4 regions of the Streptomyces sp. NPDC048504 genome follow, and region 4 is predicted to be linked to each of the others. Evidence: riboswitches for the same ligand, from Rfam matches in the RefSeq annotation. Region 4 holds a riboswitch; each other region holds the start of a gene.
The links. Region 4 has a riboswitch for cyclic di-AMP ahead of ACGFY9_RS45435 (peptidoglycan DD-metalloendopeptidase family protein). Riboswitches for the same ligand answer to the same signal wherever they lie in the genome.
Positions count from the first base shown of each region.

Region 1 (3,925 bases), on a different contig from region 4:
ACCGGGTGCGGGGACGTACGTACGACTGGCTAAGGCTTAGCCCGGTATGGGTCAGCCCTTGAAGCGGGGGAAGGCCGAACGGCCCGCGTACTCGGCCGCGTCGTCGAGGATCTCCTCGATGCGGAGCAGCTGGTTGTACTTGGCGACGCGGTCCGAGCGGGCCGGGGCGCCGGTCTTGATCTGGCCGCAGTTCACCGCGACGGCGAGGTCGGCGATGGTGGTGTCCTCGGTCTCGCCGGAGCGGTGGGACATCATGCACTTGAAGCCGTTGCGCTGGGCCATCTCGACGGCGTCCAGGGTCTCGGTCAGCGAGCCGATCTGGTTCACCTTGACGAGCAGGGCGTTGGCGGTGCCCTCCTCGATGCCGCGGGCGAGGCGCTCGGGGTTGGTGACGAACAGGTCGTCCCCGACGATCTGGACCTTGTCGCCGATGCGGTCGGTGATGACCTTCCAGCCGGCCCAGTCGTCCTCGTACAGCGGGTCCTCGATGGAGACGAGCGGGTACGCGGAGACGAGCTCCTCGTAGTACTCGGTCATCTCGGCGGCCGAGCGGGACTTGCCCTCGAACTCGTACTTGCCGTCCTTGTAGAACTCGGACGCGGCGACGTCGAGCGCGAGGCCGATCTGCTCGCCGGGGATGTAACCGGCCTGCTTGATGGCCTCGATGATGAGGTCGAGGGCGGCGCGGTTGGACTCCAGGTTCGGGGCGAAGCCGCCCTCGTCGCCGAGGCCGGTGGACAGGCCCTTGGTCTTCAGCACCTTCTTGAGGGTGTGGTAGACCTCGGCGCCCCAGCGCAGCGCCTCGGAGAAGGACTCCGCGCCGATCGGGGCGATCATGAACTCCTGGATGTCCACGTTCGAGTCGGCGTGCGAGCCGCCGTTCAGGATGTTCATCATCGGAACGGGCAGCAGGTGCGCGTTCGGGCCGCCGAGGTAGCGGAAGAGGGGGAGGTCGCTGGCCTCGGACGCGGCGTGCGCGACGGCGAGGGAGACGCCGAGGATGGCGTTGGCGCCGAGCGAACCCTTGTTGTCGGTGGCGTCCAGGTCGAACATCGCCTGGTCGATCAGGCGCTGCTCGGTGGCGTCGTAGCCGACGAGCTCCGGGCCGATCTGCTCGATGACGGCGAGGACGGCCTTCTCGACACCCTTGCCGCCGTAGCGGTTGGGGTCACCGTCACGCAGCTCGATGGCTTCGAAGGCACCCGTGGAGGCGCCGGAGGGAACGGCGGCACGACCCGTGCTGCCGTCGTCGAGGCCGACCTCGACCTCGACCGTGGGGTTGCCTCGGGAGTCCAGGATTTCCCGGGCTACGACGACGTCGATGGACGGCACGAGCATCTCCTTCTTGGGATCTGACGCGGCTACGGCAACACCGCAGCGGCTCTGCGAGACGAGCCTAACCGGCCCGGGGCGATTGGCCATCCGGTCGGCCGCCTGATGGACAGAACCGAGAGTAAATTGTTTCCGAACGGAACAAAAAGTCCCGGCAAGCGGCAGGCATGGGGACGGGGGCGGCAGACCGGGAACGCAAAAAGCCCCGCCCCGGTGCGTACGGGGGAACACGCACCGGAGCGGGGAGCCCGTGGGGGACGGGGGTGACCCTCACGAGGTCTCCATGGTGGAGTCCACGGTTGTGAGGGCGCTGTGGTTCAGCTGGGAGCTACTTAAGGTGCAGCTGCTGACCCGGGTAGATGAAGTCGGCGTCGTCGATGATGCTCTTGTTCAGCTTGAACAGCTGCTGCCAGCCGCCCTTCACCTTGTGCTTCTCGGCGATGGAGCTGAGGGTGTCGCCCTTGACGACCTTGTACTCGCCGTCACCCTTCTTGACCTTCTTGCCGGTCGGGGTGGTGACGGTCTTCTTGGCGGCCGGGCGCTCGGCGGAGCGGGAGGCGGTGGTGTCGCTCGTGGAGCGCTCGGTGGTGGTCTTGGAGGAGCTGGAGCTGTTCGAGCCGCTCGACGAGCTGGAGCTGCCGCCGGAGTAGGAGGCGCTCGACAGGCCGGTGCCACAGGTGGGCCAGGCGCCCTTGCCCTGGGCGGCGAGAACCTTCTCGGCCACGGCTATCTGCTGGGACTTGGAGGCCTGGTTCGCGGTGGAGGCGTAGGCGGTGCCGCCGTACGCGGCCCACGTCGAGGCGGAGAACTGCAGGCCGCCGTAGTAGCCGTTACCGGTGTTGATGGACCAGTTGCCGCCGGACTCGCAGCTGGCGACCGTGTCCCACTCGGACGCGGTGGCGGCGGAGGCGCTGCCGGTCGCCATGAGCGGGGCGGCTATCGCGACACCGGTGACGCCGGCGAGCGTGGCGACGCGGGTGGCCTTGGACGGACGGCGGTGCTTGCCCTTGCTGGAAAACAGCATGGAAAATCCCAATCCCCTCACCGACGCCTGCGAGGTGAGCTGTCGGGTTCGGGCCGTGTGAGTTGCCCGGCCGCGACTCGTACGTCTCGTACGAGGCGCGACTTAACCCCAAGCCGGTTCCGGTCGTCTCTCGACTCCCGGGCCCGGCGCTTACCTGGGTCCCCCGCTCCTGCCTACGGCGCTTGACGCGACGACTGTTCCCGGAGGCCGCTGGCAGGACTCGGCGTGTGCGGCAACCGGGGCTCGTGGTGACGAGCGGCCTCGACCGTAGACAGGGAATCGGCGGAATTTCAAAGACGATCAGGGCTTCTGAGACTCATCCCACACTTTGATCAAACCGGACATTCAGCTCGAAGCGTGACGTGAACTCCCGCCGTTCGCTTGCTACTTTTCGTCCGCTTCCGTACCGACGTCCAAGGTCTGACCGGCGGCGATCTGGGTCGGATCGGCGCCTATCACCTTTTTGTTCTCGGCGTAGAGCGCACGCCATCCGCCGTCGTAGCCAAGGGAGTCGGCGATGGACGCGAGGGAGTCGCCGGCGCGGACGGTGTAGGTCTGCGGCGACACGCTTTCCTCGGCACTGGCCCCGCGATGCTTGCCGACGCTCTGCTGACTGGTCTGCTGCTCGCCCTGCTCGTCGGAATCGCCGAGCGCGCCCGTGTCGACGAGGCTCCACTTGCCCACCGCCTGGGCCGAGTTGTCCGATTCGTCGATTTTCGGGGAGGCGGCGACCGAGTCGTTGCCGGCCGAAGGGGTGGTGGACTTGTCGGACTTGGCGGAGTTGTCCGTCGCGGTGGGCGAGGGGCTGGCCGAGGAGTCACTGCCGGAGTCGCCGGACGCGTCGGACGAAGTCGAGTCCGTGGCGCCGGAGTCGGACAACCCGGAGGAAGCAGACGAGTCGGACGAGTCCGCGGAATCGGAACCGGAGGAGTCGGTCGGGCCGGCCGACGGGGAGTCACTCGCGAGGCCGGTGTCGACGTCCGTCGAACCCGAGGTCGTGGTGAGACCGGAGAGCAGCGCGCAGGTGGTCCACGCGGAGGTGCCCTTGTCGTCGAGGACCTTCTCGGCGACGGCTATCTGCTGGGAGCGGCTGGCCAGGTCGGCGCTCGGGGCGTAGGCGAGGCCGCCGTACTTCTCCCATTCGTCCTGGGTCATCTGCAGGCCGCCGTAGTAGCCGTTGCCGTCGTTCATGCTCCAGGAGCCGCCGCTCTCGCAGTTGGCCACCTTGTCCCAGGTGGTGCCGTCGGCGGCGTTCGCGGAGGCGGCCCCGAGGAGGGGGATGGCGATGGCGGAGCCGGTCACCCCGGCCGCGACGAGGAGAGCCGGAGCCTGACGGGGGCGACGGTGACGACCGTTCCCGGAGAGCATGCGGAAGCCTTTCGCGTGACAGCGGGGGACCGCGCGGCGGAAGGGGTGGGGGGTGGTGCGGGTCGCCGCGCTGGTAGCTGAACGTATCCACAGTCGATCACTTGTCACAAGTTAATGCCACGGAGATCACGTGAAGATCACAGAGTTGAAGAACTGTCACTTTCGGGTTTAGGGGGTGAGGTGGCCCGCAAGTCCGAAGTC
Region 1 is NZ_JBICXA010000002.1:104,534-108,458, forward strand. Features, by position in the region: gene eno (phosphopyruvate hydratase) at 52-1,338, opposite strand; gene ACGFY9_RS04755 (transglycosylase family protein) at 1,661-2,356, opposite strand; cyclic di-AMP (ydaO/yuaA leader) riboswitch at 2,366-2,547, opposite strand; gene ACGFY9_RS04760 (transglycosylase family protein) at 2,741-3,724, opposite strand.
Region 1: another riboswitch for cyclic di-AMP. It lies ahead of ACGFY9_RS04755 (transglycosylase family protein); the one in region 4 lies ahead of ACGFY9_RS45435 (peptidoglycan DD-metalloendopeptidase family protein).

Region 2 (3,925 bases), on a different contig from region 4:
GCGCGGTACCCCCGTCGCGCAGCACCACGTCGGCTTCCCAGTGGGCGGGGTACTCGTGCCGGTCCGACGAGGTCTGCATGGGGCCCAGCGTACGGCTCGCGTCCGACAACGGCGCGAGGCAGTCTGTGGGGAACAACAGAGCACGGGAAGTCGGGCCGAGGCCGCGGTCCGACGACTCGCTCCGGACGGTTCGCAAGGCCGGTCCGGGGTCGCTTCACGTGTGGGAAACTGGTCTAGACAACCCTGAGACTCTGAAGGGCAGCATCACATGGCTGAGCGCCGCGTCAACGTCGGCTGGGCGGAGGGCCTTCACGCCCGCCCCGCCTCCATCTTCGTCCGGGCCACCACGGCCTCGGGTATCCCCGTGACGATCGCCAAGGCCGACGGCAACCCCGTCAACGCGGCCTCCATGCTCGCGGTTCTGGGCCTGGGCGCCCAGGGCGGCGAGGAGATCGTCCTCGCGTCGGACGCCGAGGGCGCGGACGCGGCCCTCGACCGACTGGCGAAGCTGGTCGCGGAAGGCCTTGAGGAACTCCCCGAGACCGTCTGAGCACGCCCCCCTTTGCGCCTGAACCGGCGCCGCTCTCGCGGAGGTGGTTGCGCGCCGTGAGGGTTCCTCAATTGATGGTTGCGGTGCTTTTCGCCGCAAAACGCTGCACGTAACCTCGAAGGGCTCGTCCGAATTACCGGGCGAGCCCTTCGCAATTCCACTTGTGGGCAGCATAAATAATCCCCCGCGAATTAGCCTCTCTTTGTATACGGCGCCCGTGTTAATGCCGCAGGCCCGACATGTTTACGGGAGGTTGCGAAGTCCTCACACGATCCGTGCCGTTCGCGCCACCGGGAAAGCGCAGCCGGTGCGCGGTACCCGCGCGCTCGGTGTGCAGGGCGGTGATCGCCCGGGCGCGCTCGCTGTCGCCGCGGGCCACGGCATCCACGATGGCCCCGTGCTCGGCCCAGGACTCCACGGGGTTGGCCGGAGCGTCCACCGCGTACATCCAGGCGATCTTGTGCCGCAGCTGGGTCAGCATCGAGGTCAGCGCGGGGCTTCCGGAGGCCTGCGCCAGCGTCTCGTGGAACCAGCTGCCCAGGGAGCGCAGATCCTCGCTGTTGCCCCGCCTGGCGCGCTCCTGGCCCAGCCTGACGAGGCCGCGCAGCACCTTGAGGTGGGCCTCGGTGCGCCGCTGGGCGGCCCGCGAGGCGCCGAGCGGCTCCAGCAGCATCCGCATCTCCAGCAGGTCGGCGGCCTCCTGCTCGGTCGGTTCCGCGACGCACGCGCCCGCGTGCCGCCGGGTCACGACGAATCCCTCGGCCTCCAGCGTGCGCAGGGCCTCCCGGACAGGGACGCGCGAGACCCCGTACCGGCGCGCGAGGAGTTCCTCCGTGAGCCGGCTGCCGCGCTCGTAGACACCGGCGACGATGTCGTCCCGGATCGCCGTGCATACCGAGTGCGCCGGAATACGCATGTCCGACCTCCGCCTTAATCCCCGTGAAACGTCGACGATTGACGTGTGTTCCGTGACTCTATTGCAATGAGCGGGAATTTCCGATGGCGGGCCGGAATCCATGGATATTTTTTGGACAGGAGGGCTCCGGAAACACCGAAAGCCCCGGCCGGGCGGGCCAGGGCTTCGGGAAGTGCGGAGGTGCGTCGTCAGACGTTCACACCGTGCTTGCGGAGGTAGGCGACGGGGTCGACGTCGGAGCCGTACTCGGCGGTCGTGCGGGCCTCGAAGTGGAGGTGCGGGCCGGTGACGTTGCCGGTCGCCCCGGAGAGGCCGATCTGTTGGCCCGGGGTGACCGTCTGGCCGACGGCGACACCGATGGACGACAGGTGGCCGTACATGGTGTACATGCCGTCGGCCATCTTGATCACCACTTGATTGCCGTACGAGCCGCCCCAGCCGGCCTCGACGACGGTGCCGGAGCCCACCGCGTGCACGGAGGTGCCGGTCGAGGCGTGGAAGTCGATGCCGGTGTGGGCACCGGAGGACCACAGGGAGCCGCCGGTCTTGTAGCCCGTGGAGACGTACGAGCCGGTGACCGGCGCGACGAAGGTGTTGAGCTTCTTGCGCTCGGCGGCGCGGGCGGCGCGTACCTCGGCCTCGCGCTCCGCCTTGGCCAGTGCCGCGGCCTTGGCGCGGGCGACCTCCTTGGCCAGAGCTTCGTCCGCGGCCTGCTGCTGGGCGACGGCCTGGGCGTCGATCTTCTCGGCGACGGCGTCGCCCATGGCGACGACGGGGGTGAGACCGGTCTGCTCGGCGGCGGGCTCCGCAGCGAACGCCGGGGCTGCGGCCAGGGTGCCTACGACGCCGGAGGTGGCGAGAGCCGCGACACTCGCGGCACGAACGGTGGTGCGGTGGGTCCGGCTCGGGCGACGGTGCTTCCCGGTGGCGCGGGTGAACGCCATGGAGTGGCTGGTCCTTTCCTTCCTTCTCGCCTACCGGGTTAGCTGACGGGTTCGGAGCAGGAAGGTCTCCTACGGACCCCCTCGCTGTGCGCGCGGGCGTCCGATTCACCCCAGGGACCTGGGTCCCCGGCTCCCCTGGCTCGCGCCGTACGGGGACTCGGCGATGACTGTCCGGTGCCGCGAGTGCGGCGCGGTGCCTGACGGACAGCCGGACCGACGCTAAGGGGGGCCACTTTCAATCCCCAAACGGATCACGGGTTTTGTTGCACATGCCACAGGGCAGACGGGCAACCTCTCCCCCAATTCGGACATTAGGGGGCCCTGGTGACTCTTCAGTCACCAGGGCCCCCACGCGCGCGTGCCGCTCGTCGGCTCGCTACGGGTCGTCTACTCGGCCGCGACGACGGTCACTTCGCCGATGCCGAGAGCCTCGACGGGCTCCTTGATCTGCTCCGCGTCGCCGACCAGGATCGTCACCAGACGGTCCACCGGGAAGGCGTTCACGACCGCCGCGGTGGCCTCCACGGTGCCGGTCGCGGCGAGCTGCTGGTACAGCGTCGCCTGGTAGTCGTCGGGCAGGTGCTGCTCGACCTGGTCGGCCAGCGTGCTCGCGACGGCCGCGGCGGTCTCGTACTTGAGCGGCGCCACCCCGACGAGGTTCTGTACGGCGATGTCCCGCTCGGCGTCGGTGAGTCCGCCCTCGGCGAGCTTGCGGAGCACCGTCCACAGGTCGTCCAGCGCGGGACCGGTGTTCGGCGTGTCCACGGAGCCGCTGATGGCGAGCATCGAGGCGCCCGTGCCGTCGGGTGCCGAGCGCAGCACCTGGCCGAACGCCCGCACACCGTAGGTGTAGCCCTTCTCCTCGCGCAGGACGCGGTCCAGGCGGGAGGTGAGGGTGCCGCCGAGGCAGTACGTGCCGAGCACCTGGGCGGGCCACACGCGGTCGTGCCGGTCGGCTCCGACGCGGCCGATGAGCAACTGCGTCTGGACGGCGCCGGGACGGTGCACGATCACGACCCGCCCGGTGTCGTCGGCGGTCACCGGCGGCACGGGACGCGGCTGCGCGGTGGAGCCTGTCCACGAACCCAGGGTGTCGGCGAGGAGCGCGTCCAGGTCGATGCCGGTGAGGTCGCCGACGACCACGACGGTGGCCGTCGCGGGGCGGACGTGCCGCTCGTAGAACGCGCGTACGGCCCCGGAGTCGATCTTCTGGACGGTCTCCTCGGTGCCCTGGCGCGGGCGCGACATGCGCGAGGTCGCCGGGAACAGCTCCTTGGAGAGCTCCTTGGCCGCGCGGCGGGACGGGTTGGCCGTCTCGTGCGGGATCTCGTCGAGGCGGTTGCGGACCAGCCGCTCGACCTCGCTGTCCGCGAAGGCGGGTGCCCTGAGCGCGTCCGACAGCAGCCCTAGGCCCTTGGCCAGGCGCGAGGCCGGGACCTCCAGGCTCAGGCGCAGCCCCGGGTGGTCGGCGTGCGCGTCGAGGGTGGCGCCGGAGCGCTCCAGCTCGGCGGCGAA
Region 2 is NZ_JBICXA010000003.1:558,280-562,204, forward strand. Features, by position in the region: partial or broken gene ACGFY9_RS10340 (GNAT family N-acetyltransferase) at 1-79, opposite strand, end outside; gene ACGFY9_RS10345 (HPr family phosphocarrier protein) at 269-550, shown strand; gene ACGFY9_RS10350 (GntR family transcriptional regulator) at 771-1,466, opposite strand; gene ACGFY9_RS10355 (M23 family metallopeptidase) at 1,655-2,410, opposite strand; cyclic di-AMP (ydaO/yuaA leader) riboswitch at 2,424-2,583, opposite strand; gene ACGFY9_RS10360 (M16 family metallopeptidase) at 2,798-3,925, opposite strand, start outside.
Region 2: another riboswitch for cyclic di-AMP. It lies ahead of ACGFY9_RS10355 (M23 family metallopeptidase); the one in region 4 lies ahead of ACGFY9_RS45435 (peptidoglycan DD-metalloendopeptidase family protein).

Region 3 (3,925 bases), on a different contig from region 4:
CGCTGGCTGGACCGCGTCGACCCCGGGCCCTGGCGGAACCTGCTCTTCTCCTTCGCGTGGGGTGCCTGCGCCGCGGCGCTCATAGCGATCGTCGCCAACAGCTTCGCGACGAGATGGATAGCGACCACGACCGCGGACCCGACCAGCGCGGACACCCTCGGGGCCACCGTCATAGCCCCGATCGTCGAGGAGTCGGCGAAGGCCGCCGCCGTACTTCTCGTCTTCCTGTTCCGCAGACGGGACTTCACCGGGATCGTCGACGGGGTGGTGATAGCCGGGGTCACCGCCACCGGCTTCGCGTTCACCGAGAACATCCTCTACCTCGGCACCGCCTTCGGCACCGACCAGCTCACCGGCGACCGCGGCTTCACCTCCGTCACCGCGGCGACCTTCTTCGTGCGCATCGTCATGTCCCCCTTCGCGCACCCCCTGTTCACCGTCCTCACCGGCATCGGCTTCGGCATCGCCGCCGTCTCCCCCGACCGGCAGCACATCCGACGCGTCCTGGTCCCCCTGACCGGCCTGCTCCTCGCGATGGGCATGCACGCGATCTGGAACGGCTCCTCCACCTTCGGCCAGTACGGCTTCTTCGAGGTCTACGGCGTCTTCATGGTCCCCATGTTCGGCCTGCTGACCTGGCTCGCGGTCTGGACCCGGCAACGCGAACTGCGCACCGTGCGCGAGGAGTTGCCCGCCTACGTCTACGCGGGCTGGCTGACCCCGGCCGAACCGTTCGTGCTCGGCTCGATGAAGGCACGGCGCCTGGCCCGCGAGTACGCCCGCCACCACCTCGGCCGGCAGGCGGCCCGCTCGGTATCCCAGTACGAGGCGTACGCGACCTCCCTGGCGTTCCTGCGGCACCGGGCCACGCGAGGCCGCGCCGGCGCCGACTTCGTCGTACGGGAAAGGGAGTTGCTGCACGAGCTGTGGCTGCGCCGGGAGGTGGCGCGGCCCGCGCTGGACTACGCGGCGCGGCGGACGGCGCCGCCGGTACCCGTGGTGGTGCCGCCGTGGCCGCCGGTGTACGGGTCGTACGGGAGTCCCCTGTACAACCCGTACCGGTCATAGCTCCAAGGACATCTACGCCGACGCCTGCGTGAGGCGGGCGATCTCCGCCTCCGTCAGCTCCAGTTCCGCCACGCCGAGCAGCGCGGGGAGTTGCTCGACCGTGCGGGCGGAGGCGATCGGGGCCGCGACCGTGGGCTGCGCGGCGAGCCAGGCGAGGGCCACCGTGGCGACCGGGGCGTCGTGGGCCTGGGCGACCTCGTCCAGGGCGGTGAGGACGTTCTGGCCGCGCTCCGACTTGAGGTACTCCGCCGCGCGCCCGGCCCTCGGGCTGTCGACCGTCGTACCGGGGCGGTACTTGCCGGTGAGGAAGCCGGCCGCCAGCGAGAAGTACGGGAGGGCCGACAGTCCGCCGCGTTCGGCGACGTCCCGCAGCTCGCCCTCGTAGGTGTCGCGGGAGACGAGGTTGTAGTGGGGCTGGATGGCGACATAGCGCGCCAGGCCCTCGCGGTCGGAGAAGTCCAGGGACGCCTGGAGGCGCTCGGGGGAGATGTTGGAGGCGGCGATGTGCCGCACCTTGCCCGCCTTGACCAGTTCGTCGAGCGTGCCGACGATCTCCTCGACCGGCACGTCCTCCTTGTCGAAGTGCGGGTAGTACAGGTCGATGTAGTCGGTGCCCAGGCGGCGCAGCGAGGCGTCGGCGGCGGCCTTGATGTTGGCGGCGGACAGGCCGGGGTAGTCGGGGTGCTGGCTGACCTTGGTGGCGATGACGACGCCGGCACGGTTGCCGCGGGCCTTGAGCCACTTGCCGATGACGGTCTCGGACTCGCCGCCCTGGTTGCCCGGCGCGAACGCCGAGTAGGAGTCGGCGGTGTCGACGAAGTTGCCGCCGGCGGCCGCATACGCGTCGAGCACGGCGAAGGAGGCCGCCTCGTCGGCGGTCCAGCCGAACACGTTGCCGCCGAGGTTCAGCGGGAAGATCTCCAGGTCGGACCGGCCCAGCTTGCGAAGAGAAGTCATGCTTCACCTCAACCGCCGGACCGGAACCGGATATTCCAGACGATCAGGGAGGGATCAGGGGTTGAGGCCCTTGCTGCGCAGCCAGGGCGCCGGATCGCTCGCGGTGGCGGCGCCGTTGATGTGCACCTCCAGGTGGAGGTGCGGCCCGGTCACGTTGCCGGTCGCGCCGACGCGGCCGATGACCTCACCGGTGGAGACCTTCTGCCCGACGCTGACGTTGATCGAGGACTGGTGGCAGAACCACAGCTCGGTGCCGTCGTCGAGGGTGATGATCGTGCGGTACCCGTACGACCCGGCCCAGCCCGCCTCGGTGACCGTGCCGCTGTGGATGGCCTTGATCAGCGTGCCGGTGGGCGCGGCGAAGTCGAGGCCCGTGTGGTACCCGGAGGACCACATCGAGCCGGCCTGGCCGAAGGTGCCGGTGATCGTGTACGAGCCGACGGGCAGCGTGTACTGCTTGGCCAGCGCGGCGAGCTTCGCGGCCTCGGCCTTCTTCGCGGCGGCGGCCTCCGCGGCCTTCTTCGCGGCGGCGGCCTTCTTCGCGGCGTCCTTCTCGGCCTTGGCGGCGGCGTCGTCGACCTGCTTGGCGACGGCGGCCTCGACGGCGGCCTTCGACTTGCCGTCGACCTGCACCTGCTGCGATTCGGCCTGCGCCATGATCCGGTTGCGCAGCAGCTCACCCGCGTCCGAGGCGCCCTTGGCGGTCTCGGTCGTGCTGACCCCGACGCTGCTGAGCGCCGTGGCGGAACCCTTGGGGGTGCTGCTGGACGAGTCGTCCAGCAGGTGGCCCACGGAGGGCAGGTCGGGCAGGGAGATGGAGACCGGCGGCTTGCCGGTGTTGGCGCTGGCCATACCGCCCGCGCTGACGGCGGCTATGACACCGACGCCCAGGACGGTGGAGCTGCGGGCGAATCCTCCGCCACCACGCTGCTTGGCGACACGGTGCTTGCCGCGGTTGGGAGCAACGGACTCCGCGCTGGGATTCCACTCCTCCCAGGGGCCCTCGTCGGGGCGGTAACCGCCGTAGACGACAGGGGCTTCTGGGGCAGCCTGGTTTGACGCCACGTGGGCGTGCTCCTTTCCTTCCTTCTCGCCTACCGGGTTAGCTGACGGGTTCGGAGCAGGAAGGTCTCCTACGCGCGTATACCGGCCGTGTTGCCACGGCGGTCGACGAGCGATTCACCCCAAGGTGGTGGTTCCCCGGTTCCCTCGCGGGATTCGGCGCGTGCGCACGGAGCCATCTCTTGTGACGGCTGGGACGACCGCGCTGCGTTATCGAACGTTAATAGACACGGGCGCCCGTTTCCAAGCTGTTCGGCTTGATCATTAACCTTTCCTTGCTGGACGAACGGCCCACCACCGGCGAAAAACGGGCGAGTTGGCCAAGTCTCAGAATTCCCACAGGTATTGACGGCACGTCAGTTGTTATGCGGAGGGCTCCCGCCCGGTCACCCGCCGTGATGACGGTCATGGATGGCGTACGGCGATCATCGCCATGTCGTCCGTCATCCAGCCCCCAGAGTACCGGCGCACCTCCTTGGCGAGGATGCCGAGCAACGCCTCGGGACTGCGGAAGGTCCGGCCGGCCAGCCGCGCACCGGGGTCGTAGAAGACACCGTGGGAGTCGCGCGCCTCGGACAGCCCGTCGGTGTGGACGAGGAGGGTGGCCCCGCCCGGGAACGCGAACTCCTCGGCGCGGTCGGGCCAGACCCCCAACTCGCCCATTCCCAGGGGCAGTGCGGGCTCCCGGACCTGCAACGTGCGTACGGTGCCGTCCTCGTGCAGCAGCAGCGGCGGCGGGTGTCCCCGGTCGACGATCCGTACGACGCCGTCGCCGTGCGGGAGTTCGGCGAGGACGGCCGTGGTGAACCCCTCGAACGCGTCGAGACCGTCCCGCCGG
Region 3 is NZ_JBICXA010000029.1:62,433-66,357, reverse strand. Features, by position in the region: gene ACGFY9_RS46905 (PrsW family intramembrane metalloprotease) at 1-1,068, shown strand, start outside; gene ACGFY9_RS46900 (aldo/keto reductase) at 1,081-2,025, opposite strand; gene ACGFY9_RS46895 (M23 family metallopeptidase) at 2,080-3,090, opposite strand; cyclic di-AMP (ydaO/yuaA leader) riboswitch at 3,102-3,259, opposite strand; gene ACGFY9_RS46890 (PP2C family protein-serine/threonine phosphatase) at 3,493-3,925, opposite strand, start outside.
Region 3: another riboswitch for cyclic di-AMP. It lies ahead of ACGFY9_RS46895 (M23 family metallopeptidase); the one in region 4 lies ahead of ACGFY9_RS45435 (peptidoglycan DD-metalloendopeptidase family protein).

Region 4 (3,925 bases):
CTGCTCCTGGCACCGGGGGAGTCCTTCACGACCCCCGTCTTCGCCGGCCTGTGGAGCGACGCCGGCTTCGGGGGCGCCAGCCGCACCTGGCACGCGTACCAGCGGACGTACGTCATCCCGGACGCGGACCAGGACCGGCCGGTGCTCTACAACTCCTGGGAGGCCACCCAGTTCGACATCTCCGAGGAGCAGCAGGAGACGCTCGCGCAGCGCGCGGCGGCGCTCGGGGTCGAGCTGTTCGTGGTCGACGACGGCTGGTTCGGGAAGCGGACCAGCGACCGGGCCGGGCTCGGCGACTGGACCCCCAACCCGGATCGCTTCCCCGCAGGACTCAAGCCCCTTGCCGACCGCGTCCACGCGCTGGGCATGCAGTTCGGCATCTGGGTCGAGCCCGAGATGGTCAACGCGGACAGCGACCTGTACCGCGCGCACCCCGACTGGGTGCAGTACCAAGAGGGGCGAAAGCGGACGGAGTTCCGCAATCAGCTCGTACTGAACCTCGCCCGCGAGGACGTGCAGGAGTACCTCTGGGAGCAGCTCGACGGGCTGCTCTCCAGCGCCCCGATCGACTACGTGAAGTGGGACTTCAACCGCTGCTTCACGGACGCCGGGTGGCCCGGTGACGGCTACCCGCAGCGCCTCTGGGTCGACCATGTGCGCGCGCTGTACGCCCTGTTCGACCGGCTGCGGGCGGCCCACCCGGGTGTGGCCTTCGAGTCCTGCTCGGGCGGTGGTGGCCGGATCGACCTCGGCATCATGAGCCGTACGGACCAGGTGTGGACCTCGGACAACACCGACCCGCTGGACCGGCTCGCCATCCAGCACGGCTTCAGTCAGATCCATCCCGCGCGCGTGATGGCCGCCTGGGTCACCGACAGCCCGAACACCCAGCTCAACGACCGGGTCAGCAGCCTGCGTTTCCGGTTCGTGAGTGCTATGGCCGGAGTGCTCGGCGTGGGCGGCGACCTCTCGGAGTGGAGCGGGGAGGAACTCGCCGAGGCCCGCCGGTGGGTGGATCTCTACAAGGAGATCCGGCCGCTCGTGCAGCACGGCGACCTCCACCGGCTGCGCCCGCCGAGCGGCGGACTGAGTGCCGTGCAGTACGCGCGCGGCGACGAGACCGTCGTCCTCGCCCTGCTCCAGGCGCAGCACTACGGCGAGCCCGTACCGGCGCTCCGGCTGCGCGGGCTCGACCCGGCAGCGTCGTACGAATGCCTCGAAACGGGCGAAGTGCACCGGGGTGCCGTCTTGTTGCACCACGGCCTGCGTACCCCCCTGCGCGGTGACCTCGATGCGACGGTTATCCGCCTGCGTCGCATCTGATCCCTCTGTCCTAATTGCAGCCTTCGTTCCAACTCGCTCTGGAATAAAGGAACCTGAGAGTTGTGTACGTGAGCAGCGTCATATTCGTGACCGTGCGTCGCTCGTCATGTTCACGTAATTGACGTGCTTTTGCAGGGGAATTGGGGGGTCGGGTCCTGTGGGAATTCACGGAGGGTGACTGTGAATTCCCACAGGGAAACGCAAGGAACGCAAATCCGTGGAACCTCCTGCTTGTCCCTTTGCGTCTTCCTCGCTTACGTTCGCCACCAATCCGGACGGACGCCCAATCCTGCCGCCGACCGGACTCCGCACACACCCACCCGTATGCGGCAGGAGCGGGGGACCCACAGGTAAGACGCCTGTTCCGGTCTCCGGAACGGGCTTGGGGTTTAGCCGCGTCCAGCGCGCGGCCGGGCATCTCCAGCCCGCACCCGACAGCTCACCTCGCAGGCGCCGGAGAGGAATTCGTCATGCCCGCGAAGGGTAAGCACCGCCGCCCGAAGTCCCAGCGACTCACCCGCTCGATGGCCGTAGCCGGAACCGGCGGCGCCGCACTCGCCCTTCCGCTCATGGGGGCCACCGGCGCCCATGCCGCGACCACGACTTCGGTTCCGGAAAAGGCAGTTCAGTCCGTTCCGGCGGCCGAGAAGACGGTTTCTGAGAAGGCGGCCGCGAAGACCGTCTCGAAGGCCTCGGGCGTCAAGACGTATTCGGTGCGGTCGGGCGACTGGCTCGCGAAGATCGCCGAGGAGCAGGACGTCACCGGCGGCTGGAAGAAGCTCTACCAGGACAACCGTGAGGCCATCGGCGGCGACCCGTCGCTGATCCACCCGGGCCTGAAGCTCTCCCTCGGCGAGAAGGCATCGACGGGCGGGACGGACACCGGTACTTCCTCCAAGTCGTCCGGTACTTCGACTGCTTCGTCCTCGTCGTCGTCCTCCTCTTCCTCGTCGAAGAGCAGCTCGGCCTCACAGAGCGACGACAGCACGAGTACCAGCACCTCCACCGGCTACACCCTCCCCGTGACCGGCGGGACCATCGGCACCGGCTACCACGTCGCGGGCAGCATGTGGTCCAGCGGCTACCACACCGGCGTCGACTTCGTCGTCCCGACCGGCACCACCGTCAAGGCGGTCGCCGCGGGCACGGTCGTGTCGGCGGCCTACGACGGCGCCTACGGCAACGAGGTCGTCATCCGGCACGCGGACGGCGAGTACTCGCAGTACGCCCACATGTCGCAGCTGTCCGTCTCGGCCGGCCAGACCGTGACCGAGGGCCAGCAGATAGGCCTCTCCGGCGCGACCGGCAACGTGACCGGCCCGCACCTGCACTTCGAGATCCGGACCACGCCGTACTACGGCTCGGACGTGGACCCGGTCGCCTACCTCCGCTCGCACGGCGTCACCGTCGGCTGACACCGGGCCCCCACGCCTGCCCCACGCAACCGAATGCCGGACCCAGATCCTTGGGTCCGGCCTTCGGGCACAGCAGTTCCGGGGTCAACGCCCCTGATCAGAGGCTTATTCCGACTTTGGACAACCCTTTACAAGTGGCTTATCTCACCGCCCGTCAACCCCTAAATACGATCGCGTAGGTCACATGCGAGGGTGAATTATGGTTGCCGTGGCTAACGATTCGAAGAGTGACAACAGATCAGTGATCGGGTCGTACGTGGCGGTGGGGGACAGCTTCACCGAGGGCGTCGGCGATCCAGGGCCCGACGGGGCGATGGTCGGCTGGGCCGACCGGTTCGCGGTACTGCTCGCGGATCGGCGGCCCGAGGGCGACTTCGAGTACACCAACCTGGCCGTGCGCGGGAAGCTGCTGGACCAGATCGTGGCCGACCAGCTCACCCGGGCCAAGGAGATCGGCCCGGACCTGGTCTCCTTCTGCGCCGGCGGCAACGACATCATCCGCCCCGGCACCGACCCCGACGAGGTCGCCGAGCGCTTCGAACGCGCGGTCGCCGATCTCACCGCCGCCGTCGGCACCGTCCTGGTGACGACCGGCTTCGACACCCGCGGCGTGCCCGTGCTCAAGCATCTGCGCGGCAAGATCGCCACCTACAACGGACATGTGCGGGCCATCGCCGACCGCTACGGCTGCCCCGTGCTCGACCTGTGGTCGCTGAAGACGGTCCAGGACCGGCGGGCCTGGGACGGCGACCGGCTCCACCTCTCTCCCGAGGGGCACACGCGCGTGGCGCTCCGCGCGGGCCAGGTCCTCGGCGTCGAGGTCCCGGCAGACCCGGACCAGCCCTGGCCTCCGCTGCCGCCGCGCGGCACGCTTGACATCCGGCGCGACGACGTGCACTGGGCGCGCGAGTACCTGGTGCCGTGGATCGGACGCCGGCTGCGCGGCGAGTCCTCCGGGGACCATGTCGAGGCGAAGGGCGCGCTGTCGCCGGACGACATCAAGATGCGGATCGAACGGGTGGCCTGACGGGGCGACACGGTAACGGGGTCCTGCGGTAACGGGGTGCCGGGTGCGGAGGTGACCCCTCGGAGAGGCGGCTTTCTCGGGAGGCGTCTCCTCGAAGAGGCGGCCTTTGAGGAACGACTCAGGGAGCGGTCAACGCCGCCCGCTCCAGGCCCAGTTCCCG
Region 4 is NZ_JBICXA010000026.1:90,468-94,392, reverse strand. Features, by position in the region: gene ACGFY9_RS45440 (alpha-galactosidase) at 1-1,323, shown strand, start outside; cyclic di-AMP (ydaO/yuaA leader) riboswitch at 1,627-1,789, shown strand; gene ACGFY9_RS45435 (peptidoglycan DD-metalloendopeptidase family protein) at 1,794-2,738, shown strand; gene ACGFY9_RS45430 (SGNH/GDSL hydrolase family protein) at 2,980-3,765, shown strand; gene ACGFY9_RS45425 (TetR/AcrR family transcriptional regulator) at 3,884-3,925, opposite strand, start outside.